Linked DNA regions of Leucothrix mucor DSM 2157. The main gene of each other region encodes a partner of the protein of the gene in region 2 in a complex. Links are inferred from orthologs where the notes say so. Each region holds a gene or a part of one and is shown on either strand. Other genes may lie near its edges. The genes, in order: uvrA and mfd.

What was found.
Region 1: the proteins of mfd (region 2) and uvrA are in contact, whole or in part, in a crystal structure (PDB 4DFC), measured with the Escherichia coli proteins. The link is inferred for Leucothrix mucor DSM 2157 from one-to-one orthologs.

What each region holds. Positions count from the first base shown.
Region 1 is NZ_ATTE01000001.1:4,741,865-4,745,584, reverse strand. Bases 174-3,573 are described here. They hold uvrA (excinuclease ABC subunit UvrA), read right to left. Parts: upstream 3,206-3,573; coding sequence 374-3,205; downstream 174-373. Other genes in these bases: LEUMU_RS0121705 (MFS transporter), read left to right, coding at 3,286-3,573. Outside these bases: more of LEUMU_RS0121705, read left to right, coding at 3,574-3,720. UniProt on the Escherichia coli protein: The UvrABC repair system catalyzes the recognition and processing of DNA lesions. UvrA is an ATPase and a DNA-binding protein. A damage recognition complex composed of 2 UvrA and 2 UvrB subunits scans DNA for abnormalities.
Region 2 is NZ_ATTE01000001.1:3,003,570-3,007,861, reverse strand. Bases 321-4,292 are described here. They hold mfd (transcription-repair coupling factor), read right to left. Parts: upstream 3,986-4,292; coding sequence 521-3,985; downstream 321-520. Other genes in these bases: minC (septum site-determining protein MinC), read left to right, coding at 4,052-4,292; LEUMU_RS0113580 (DUF7282 domain-containing protein), read right to left, coding at 321-406. In the rest of the region: more of LEUMU_RS0113580, read right to left, coding at 1-320. UniProt on the Escherichia coli protein: Couples transcription and DNA repair by recognizing RNA polymerase (RNAP) stalled at DNA lesions. Mediates ATP-dependent release of RNAP and its truncated transcript from the DNA, and recruitment of nucleotide excision repair machinery to the damaged site.

The DNA.
Region 1 (3,720 bases), 1.7 Mb from region 2 along the record:
AAAGACCTGCAACTACTGAGCTACAAATCTTTTCGATCAACATTTGGTGGAGGGAGGAGGATTCGAACCTCCGAAGCTTTCGCAACAGATTTACAGTCTGCCCCCTTTGGCCGCTCGGGAATCCCTCCAAATGAGCGCCGCATTTTGTCTGACCACTCGACATCTGTCAACACTTTATTTTAAATTTCTTCAAACTTAATTCAAATAAAACAGCTACTGCAAACTATAAAGACTTAGTCAGCAACTAAAATTATCAATACCATCAACAGACTACGCGACCCAGTAGCTATTTTTACCTATTTTGAGCTTATAAAATAAAAATCCTGCCATCGCTTGCAAACAAAACACCCTGTTAGTTACAGGGCGCGGTCACCTACTTCGCTTTGACCAACATCGGCTTCAGATATTGCCCCGTATACGAACCTTTCTTCTTCGCTACTTGCTCAGGCGTACCCGTCGCAATCACCTTACCGCCACGGTTGCCACCTTCCGGCCCCAAATCAATGACCCAGTCTGCCGTTTTAATCACATCCAGATTATGCTCGATAATCACAACGGTATTACCCTCATCTCGTAAGCGATGCAACACTTTGAGCAGCACATCCACATCATGAAAATGCAAACCCGTCGTTGGCTCATCCAGAATATAGATCGTCTTACCCGTTCCGCGCTTAGATAACTCTTTTGCTAGCTTAACGCGCTGCGCCTCACCACCAGACAAGGTCGTCGCATTCTGCCCCAAGGTGATATACGACAAACCAACATCCATTAATGTGGCCAGCTTATTGTAAATCCCCGGAATTGCACTGAAGAACACGACCGCCTCTTCAACCGTCATATTCAGCACTTCGTTAATGCTTTTGCCTTTATAGTGCACATCGAGCGTCTCGCGGTTATATCGCTTGCTCTCACAGACATCACACGGCACGTAAACATCCGGCAGGAAGTGCATCTCCACTTTGATCACACCATCGCCGCTACAAGCCTCACAGCGCCCACCCTTCACGTTAAAACTAAAGCGCCCAGGCGTATACCCTCGGGAACGTGCTTCTTGGGTAGCAGCAAACAATTCACGGATCGGCGTAAACACCCCCGTATACGTTGCCGGGTTAGAGCGAGGAGTACGGCCAATCGGACTTTGATTGATATCCACAACCTTATCGAAAAACTCCAAACCCTCGATCTTATCCACCGGCGACGCATTCACATCAGAGCCATGGAGAAACTTAGCAATATTTGGATACAGGGTTGCATTAATCAGCGTAGACTTACCAGAACCGGAGACCCCCGTGATACAGGTCATTAACCCAACCGGAATCTCTGCAGTTACATTCTGCAAGTTATTACCGTTAGCACCAATCAGTCGCAGCATTTTTTCGGGATCAACCTTAACCCGCTTTTCAGGCACGGCAATTGATCGCTTGCCGGACAAGAATTGCCCGGTACAGGACTCCTCAACAGCCATCACCTCTTCTGGCGTACCTTGAGCGGTAATTTGCCCACCATGCTCACCGGCCCCCGGACCAATATCGACCACATAATCCGCCAAACGAATGGCATCCTCATCATGCTCTACGACGATTACGGTATTTCCGAGGTCACGCAAATGAATCAGTGTTTTTAGCAGGCGATCATTATCCCTCTGATGCAGACCGATTGAAGGCTCATCCAACACATACATGACGCCGACCAAGCCCGCGCCAATTTGCGACGCCAGACGAATACGCTGCGACTCACCACCCGACAGAGAGTCCGCACTCCGACTGATTGATAGGTAGTCCAGCCCCACATTCACCAGAAACTCTAAGCGCAAACGAATTTCCCGCAGAATTTTATCGGCAATCTGCCCTTGCTTTCCCGGCAAATCTAGATCGGTAAAAAACTGCAGCGTATCGCCAATCGCCCACTCTGTAATCTCCGATAGATTCTTATCATCCACGAAGACATTACGCGCTGCCTCATTCAAGCGCGCACCATGACAACTTGGGCACGCACGTGTCGACAGGTACTTCATCAACTCCTCACGAACGCTATTAGAATCCGTATCCCGATAGCGACGCTCCAGATTATTCAGAATCCCCTCAAAAGAATGCGTCTTCTGATAAACCTGACCCTTTTGGCCCACATAGGTAAATTGAATCGGCTTACGCCCACTGCCCTGCATCAACACATTGCGCACATTTTTCGGCAAATCCTGATACGGTGTTTCGACATCAAAGCCGTAAGCTTCTGCCAGCGAATCAATTAGGTGAAAATAATAAGCATTGCGTCGATCCCAGCCACGCACCGCGCCATCCGCCAAACTTAAATCCGGCTTGGTCACCACACGGGTTTCATCAAACGCCTGATGCACACCCAAGCCATCACAGGTCGGACAGGCGCCACTAGGGCTATTGAATGAAAATAGACGCGGTTCAAGCTCAGACAGGGTGTAACCACAATGCGGACAAGCATAATTAGCCGAGAACAATAGCTGCGTACCGGACTCACCTTCCATCGGCACCACGCTCGCCAAACCATCCGCTAGGCGCAAGGCCGTCTCAAATGATTCAGACAGTCGTAACTGTAATCCCTCGCGCACTTTCAGACGATCCACCACCACTTCGATAGTGTGCTTCTTACGCAACTCAAGCTCTGGCGTCTGATCTAATTCATAAACCTCACCATTAATTCTGGCCCGCAAAAAGCCCTGCGCTCGCATCTCTTCAAGCAGCTTGACGTACTCACCCTTACGATTACGCACCACTGGTGCCAGCAGCATAATCTTGGAGCCTTCCGGCAATGCCATAACTGCATCAACCATCTGAGTCACCGTTTGCGCCTCAAGCGCCTGGCCATGCTCCGGACAACGCGGTTGACCGGCTCGCGCATATAACAGACGCAAGTAATCATAAATCTCGGTAACCGTTCCCACTGTAGACCGCGGGTTGTGCGAGGTCGTTTTCTGCTCAATGGATATCGCTGGCGACAAGCCTTCGATATGATCCAAATCCGGCTTTTCCATCATCGACAAAAACTGCCTTGCATACGATGACAAGGACTCTACATAACGCCGCTGACCCTCGGCGAAAATGGTATCAAACGCCAGTGATGACTTACCTGAACCGGACAAGCCAGTAATCACAATTAATTTATCCCGAGGTAAATCGAGGTCGATATTCTTAAGGTTGTGGGTACGAGCCCCGCGCAAACTGATTTTTTTCACTGTGGGATATTCTGATTTCGAAAAATTATCTGCTAATATGCCGACTTGCTAAACTCCTGACAACCTTGTTAGTACCCCTCATGAATAAACTTGAACAACGCACCGCTTTATCTCTGGCCGCAGTCTACGCGGTTCGCATGCTGGGATTGTTCATGATTCTGCCTGTGCTACCACTGTACGCAGAGCATTTTGAACATGCCACCCCCTTCCTCATCGGCTTAGCCATTGGGATCTACGGCCTGACTCAGGCCAGCTTTCAGATCCCCTTAGGACTTCTATCCGACCGCTTCGGGCGCAAACAGATCATCATTGGCGGCTTAGTTGTGTTTGCGATAGGTAGCGTGATTGCCGCGTTATCCGACAGCATCTATAGCATTATTATCGGAAGGGCTATTCAAGGCATGGGAGCTATTGCCGCCGCTACTATGGCGTTGGCTGCTGATTTAACTGAAGAAAACAACCGAGCCAAGGTTATGGCTGGCATTGGAATGACGATTGGCGTGGCATTTGCGGTC
Region 2 (4,292 bases):
CGATCATGACCAGTTGGCCATCAACCTTCACCGGGCCATCTTCTTTAGCGCCGAGTGTGTATTCAAAGACGCCAGTCTTCATGCCACCGGCTTCGCCATGCAGCATCAACATCAGCTTTTCACCTTTAGGGATTGGCTGTGTCAAAATCGCGGTCACGTCTTGGTTCTCACCCATCTTCAATGGTGCGTAACCGACTACCGGACCTGGCTTCATGGTGTCATCCGTACGGTGCACGACCATCCAGCCATTTTTCTCAGCCATGATTTTAGTGGCAGTGACGGTTCCTGCGGAGACATCCTGATCTTGCCCCATAACAGCCATTGGTGCCATCGCATGGCTTCCAGCGAACGCAGCTGATGTGAATAAAGTAGCGGCTAAACTAATTGATGTGATCATCTTAATCATGGAAATGCTCCTAACGTTAAGTAACTTCAGTATTTCTCTTACACTGAGGTCTACGCAGCTGGAGCGTTTGCCGGATTTAATTATTTTCGATTAATTTTAAATGCCACGACTGGTTCAGGCGCTGGCATCGGGTCGGATGTCATTAAAGAAGCGCTTAATCCACTGTATCCGCTGCTCAACATTAGACTCCGGATATTCGAAATTAATCTTATCCTGACCGTTGAGTTTAAACTCCCAAGGGCGTTTCTGAACCAGTTGAATCAGTTTCATTGGGTCGATATTGGGTGTTTCATTAAACACGATGCGGCCACCTTCAGCAGCCAGCTCCAGCTTGCGAATACCCATTTCCTGCGCGATTTGTTTTAGGCGCGTATTTTCAAATAAGTTATTACAGGCTTCTGGTAGTAAGCCAAAGCGGTCGATCATTTCTACGCGCAGTTCACGCAAGGCTTCCGCATCATCTGCGCTGGCAATGCGTTTATATAGAATCAGGCGATTATGCACATCGGGCAAGTAGTCCGCTGGAATCAGAGCCGGCACGCCAAGGTCAACCGTGGTGCGTGTGCTGTTATTAAACTCAAGTTCTGGCAAGCGACCGGCTTTCAGTGCTTTGACTGCACGCTCCAGCAAATCGTTATACATAGTAAAGCCGATTTCCTGAATTTGACCACTTTGATCATCACCCAGTAATTCTCCCGCACCACGAATCTCTAAATCGTGCGAGGCCAATGTGAAACCAACGCCCAAGTCTTCCAGAGACTCCAACGCTTCAAGGCGCTTTTTAGCGTCCGTCGTCAAGTTTTTGCGGTTCGGCACAATCAGGTAAGCATAGGCTTTATGGTGCGAACGACCCACACGGCCACGTAACTGATGCAGCTGCGCCAGTCCTAACTTATCTGCCCGATTAATCAGAATGGTATTCGCCGTGGGTACGTCGATACCACTTTCGATAATCGTGGTTGCCACCAGAATCTGGAATCGCTGGTGGTAGAAGTCTTTCATGATGTCTTCGAGTTCGCGTTCCGGCATTTGTCCGTGAGCGAAACGAATATCAGCATCTGGCAGAATGGCTTTTAGATCATCAGTAATTTTGCCGATACTTTTGACTTCATTGTGCAGGAAGTACACCTGTCCACCACGCGATAACTCACGGGCACAAGCTTCCTGGATGGTGTTTTTATCCCACTCATTAATAAAGGTCTTAATGGCATGACGGGCTGCTGGTGGCGTGGCAATAATTGACAGATCGCGCAGGCCGGATAGCGACATATTCAAGGTACGTGGAATTGGCGTGGCCGTCATAGTCAGCATATCGACATTGGCGCGCATTTTCTTCAGCTGTTCTTTATGGCGCACCCCGAAGCGATGCTCTTCATCGACAATCACCAAACCGAGGTTTTTAAAATCAACTGTGCCTTGGATAAGCTTATGGGTGCCGATAATGATATCGATCTTGCCATTGCTAATGCCTTCCAGCGTTTGCTGAGTGCTTTTGGTGGTGCCAAAGCGTGACAATGAGGCAATCTCAAATGGCCAATCTGCAAAGCGATCCTGGAAGTTACGGGTGTGTTGCTGAACTAGCAGGGTAGTCGGTGCAATCATCGCGACCTGTTTGCCGGCATTGGCTGCAACAAAAGCGGCACGCATAGCAACTTCGGTTTTACCAAAGCCAACATCACCACACACTACGCGATCCATTGGTCGTGGCGCGCAAAGATCAGCAATGACCGCTTCAATGGTCGTGGCTTGGTCGGGTGTTTCCTCAAAGCCAAAGGCTTCGGAGAACGCGCGATAATCCATTTCATTGAGCGTGTAAGCATGGCCTTTTTGGGCAGCACGATGGGCATGGATTTCTAATAATTCAGCTGCAATATCATGAGCTTTCTGGGCCGCTTTTTTACGCGCCTTATCCCATAGATCATTGCCTAATTTGTGCAACGGCGCTTTATCGGCGGAGGTACCGGTATAGCGGCTGATTAAATGCAGCGAGGCAACCGGCACATAGAGTTTGGCCTTGTCGGCATACTCCAGTGTAATAAATTCTTGAACAATGCCGCCGGCATCCAGCGTTTGCATCCCCACATAGCGGCCGACACCGTGCTCTTCATGAACCACGGGTGAGCCTTCGGTGAGGTCAGTCAGGTTGCGGACAATGGCATCTGCATCGCGGGTTGGTTTGCGGCGACGGCGTTTTTGCTGAACCTGTTGCCCAAATAGCATGGACTCTGGAATCACCGCCAGAGAAAGTGCCGGATTCTTATCATCGCGAATCCACAAGCCTTCTTCTAATGGGGCAGTAGTAACAGCCAGTGGCGCATCGCTATCAATAAAATCTTGCCAGCTGCTGCTAGTGACTGGCGTGAAATGGTTTTCACGCAGCAGGCTAATCAGATTCTCACGGCGACCAGCGGATTCAGCAGTAAACAGAATGCGGCCGGTATGCGTTTTCAGAAATTGATGCAGCAATATCAGCGGTGTTTCACTGCGCCCCTGAATCATTAATGAAGGCAGGGTGCGGATCGGGTAGTTATGAGCCGGTGCTGGCAATTCAATGCGTGAGGTTTCAATGCAGCGTAGATTTTCCAACTGGTCAAAGACGGTAGCTGCACTTAAAAACAGTCGCTCTGGCGGTAGAATAGGGCGTTCAATATCATGGCGGCGCTGTTCGTAGCGCTCGGCAATCACTTTTTCGATTTGCTCGGCGGCGGCTTTGACTTCTTCACTGAGTATCATCAGTGTTTTTTGCGGCAGATAATCAAACAGCGTAGCGGTGTGATCGAAAAATAGTGGGAGGTAATACTCAATACCTGCCGGTGGATTGCCCTGCGTCACATTGTCGTAGATCAGGCTGCGGGCAAGATTGCCACCCAGCTGCTCGCTGTAGTTAGTGCGGAAGGTACGAATACCCTCGGCATTGAGTGGAAATTCGTGTGCCGGCAGCAGCTCAACCGAGGTTAGATGGTCGATGGTGCGCTGGTCTTCGGTATTGAAGGTTCGCAGCGTATCAATTTCATCATCGAGCAAATCAATTCGAATCGGTTTTTCGCTACCCATTGGGTAGAGGTCAATCAGTGAGCCACGGCTGCTGTATTCACCATGCTCATAGACTTGCGTCACATGCCGATAACCTGACGATTCTAATTGTTTACGGAAGCTATCGATATTGAGCGTATCGCCGGTTTTTAGAATCAGGGATTGCTGATTGACGTAATCAACCGGAGCCAGGCGTTGCATCAGCGTTGAAATCGGAACAATCAGCACGCCGCGTTCGGTACGGGGTAATTGATGCAGGGTTTTCAGGCGCTGTGAAATAAGGTCTTCATGCGGCGAAAACACATCGTAAGGTAGCGTTTCCCAGTCCGGAAATATCTGAATGTCTTTAATGCCGGAGAAAAAACGGATGTGCGCCTGAGCGAGATAAGCGCTGTGCGTATCTGGCGTAACCAGTACGATTAATCCCTGAAATTCACGACTCGCATTGGCGATCAGTAATTCCTGAGCAGAACCGTGCAGCTGGCCCCATTGGAGGCTGTTGGCGGACTTTGAAGGGTATACCGGATTGAGTTGCGTAATCGACATAGCAGGGACTGAAAAGTGAGGATTGTACTCGGATTTAGTGTCAGTTGCGACGCTAAATGCGCTATTATGGCGGATCAAGAAACTGAGCACAGGGACCGCAGTGTGAGCGATGCAGTGATGGAATTAAAAGGTGAGATGTCAATGCTTAACGTATTGCATCTACACAGTACAGATTTGGCTGAAATCGGTAAACAAGTTGAGAAAAAACGCGACGAAGTACCCGCGTTTTTCATGAACAGCCCGGTTGTCGTGGATTGTGCCGATATCGCAGAAGATCTGGATAAGTTGGATCTGAAAGCGTTAAAAA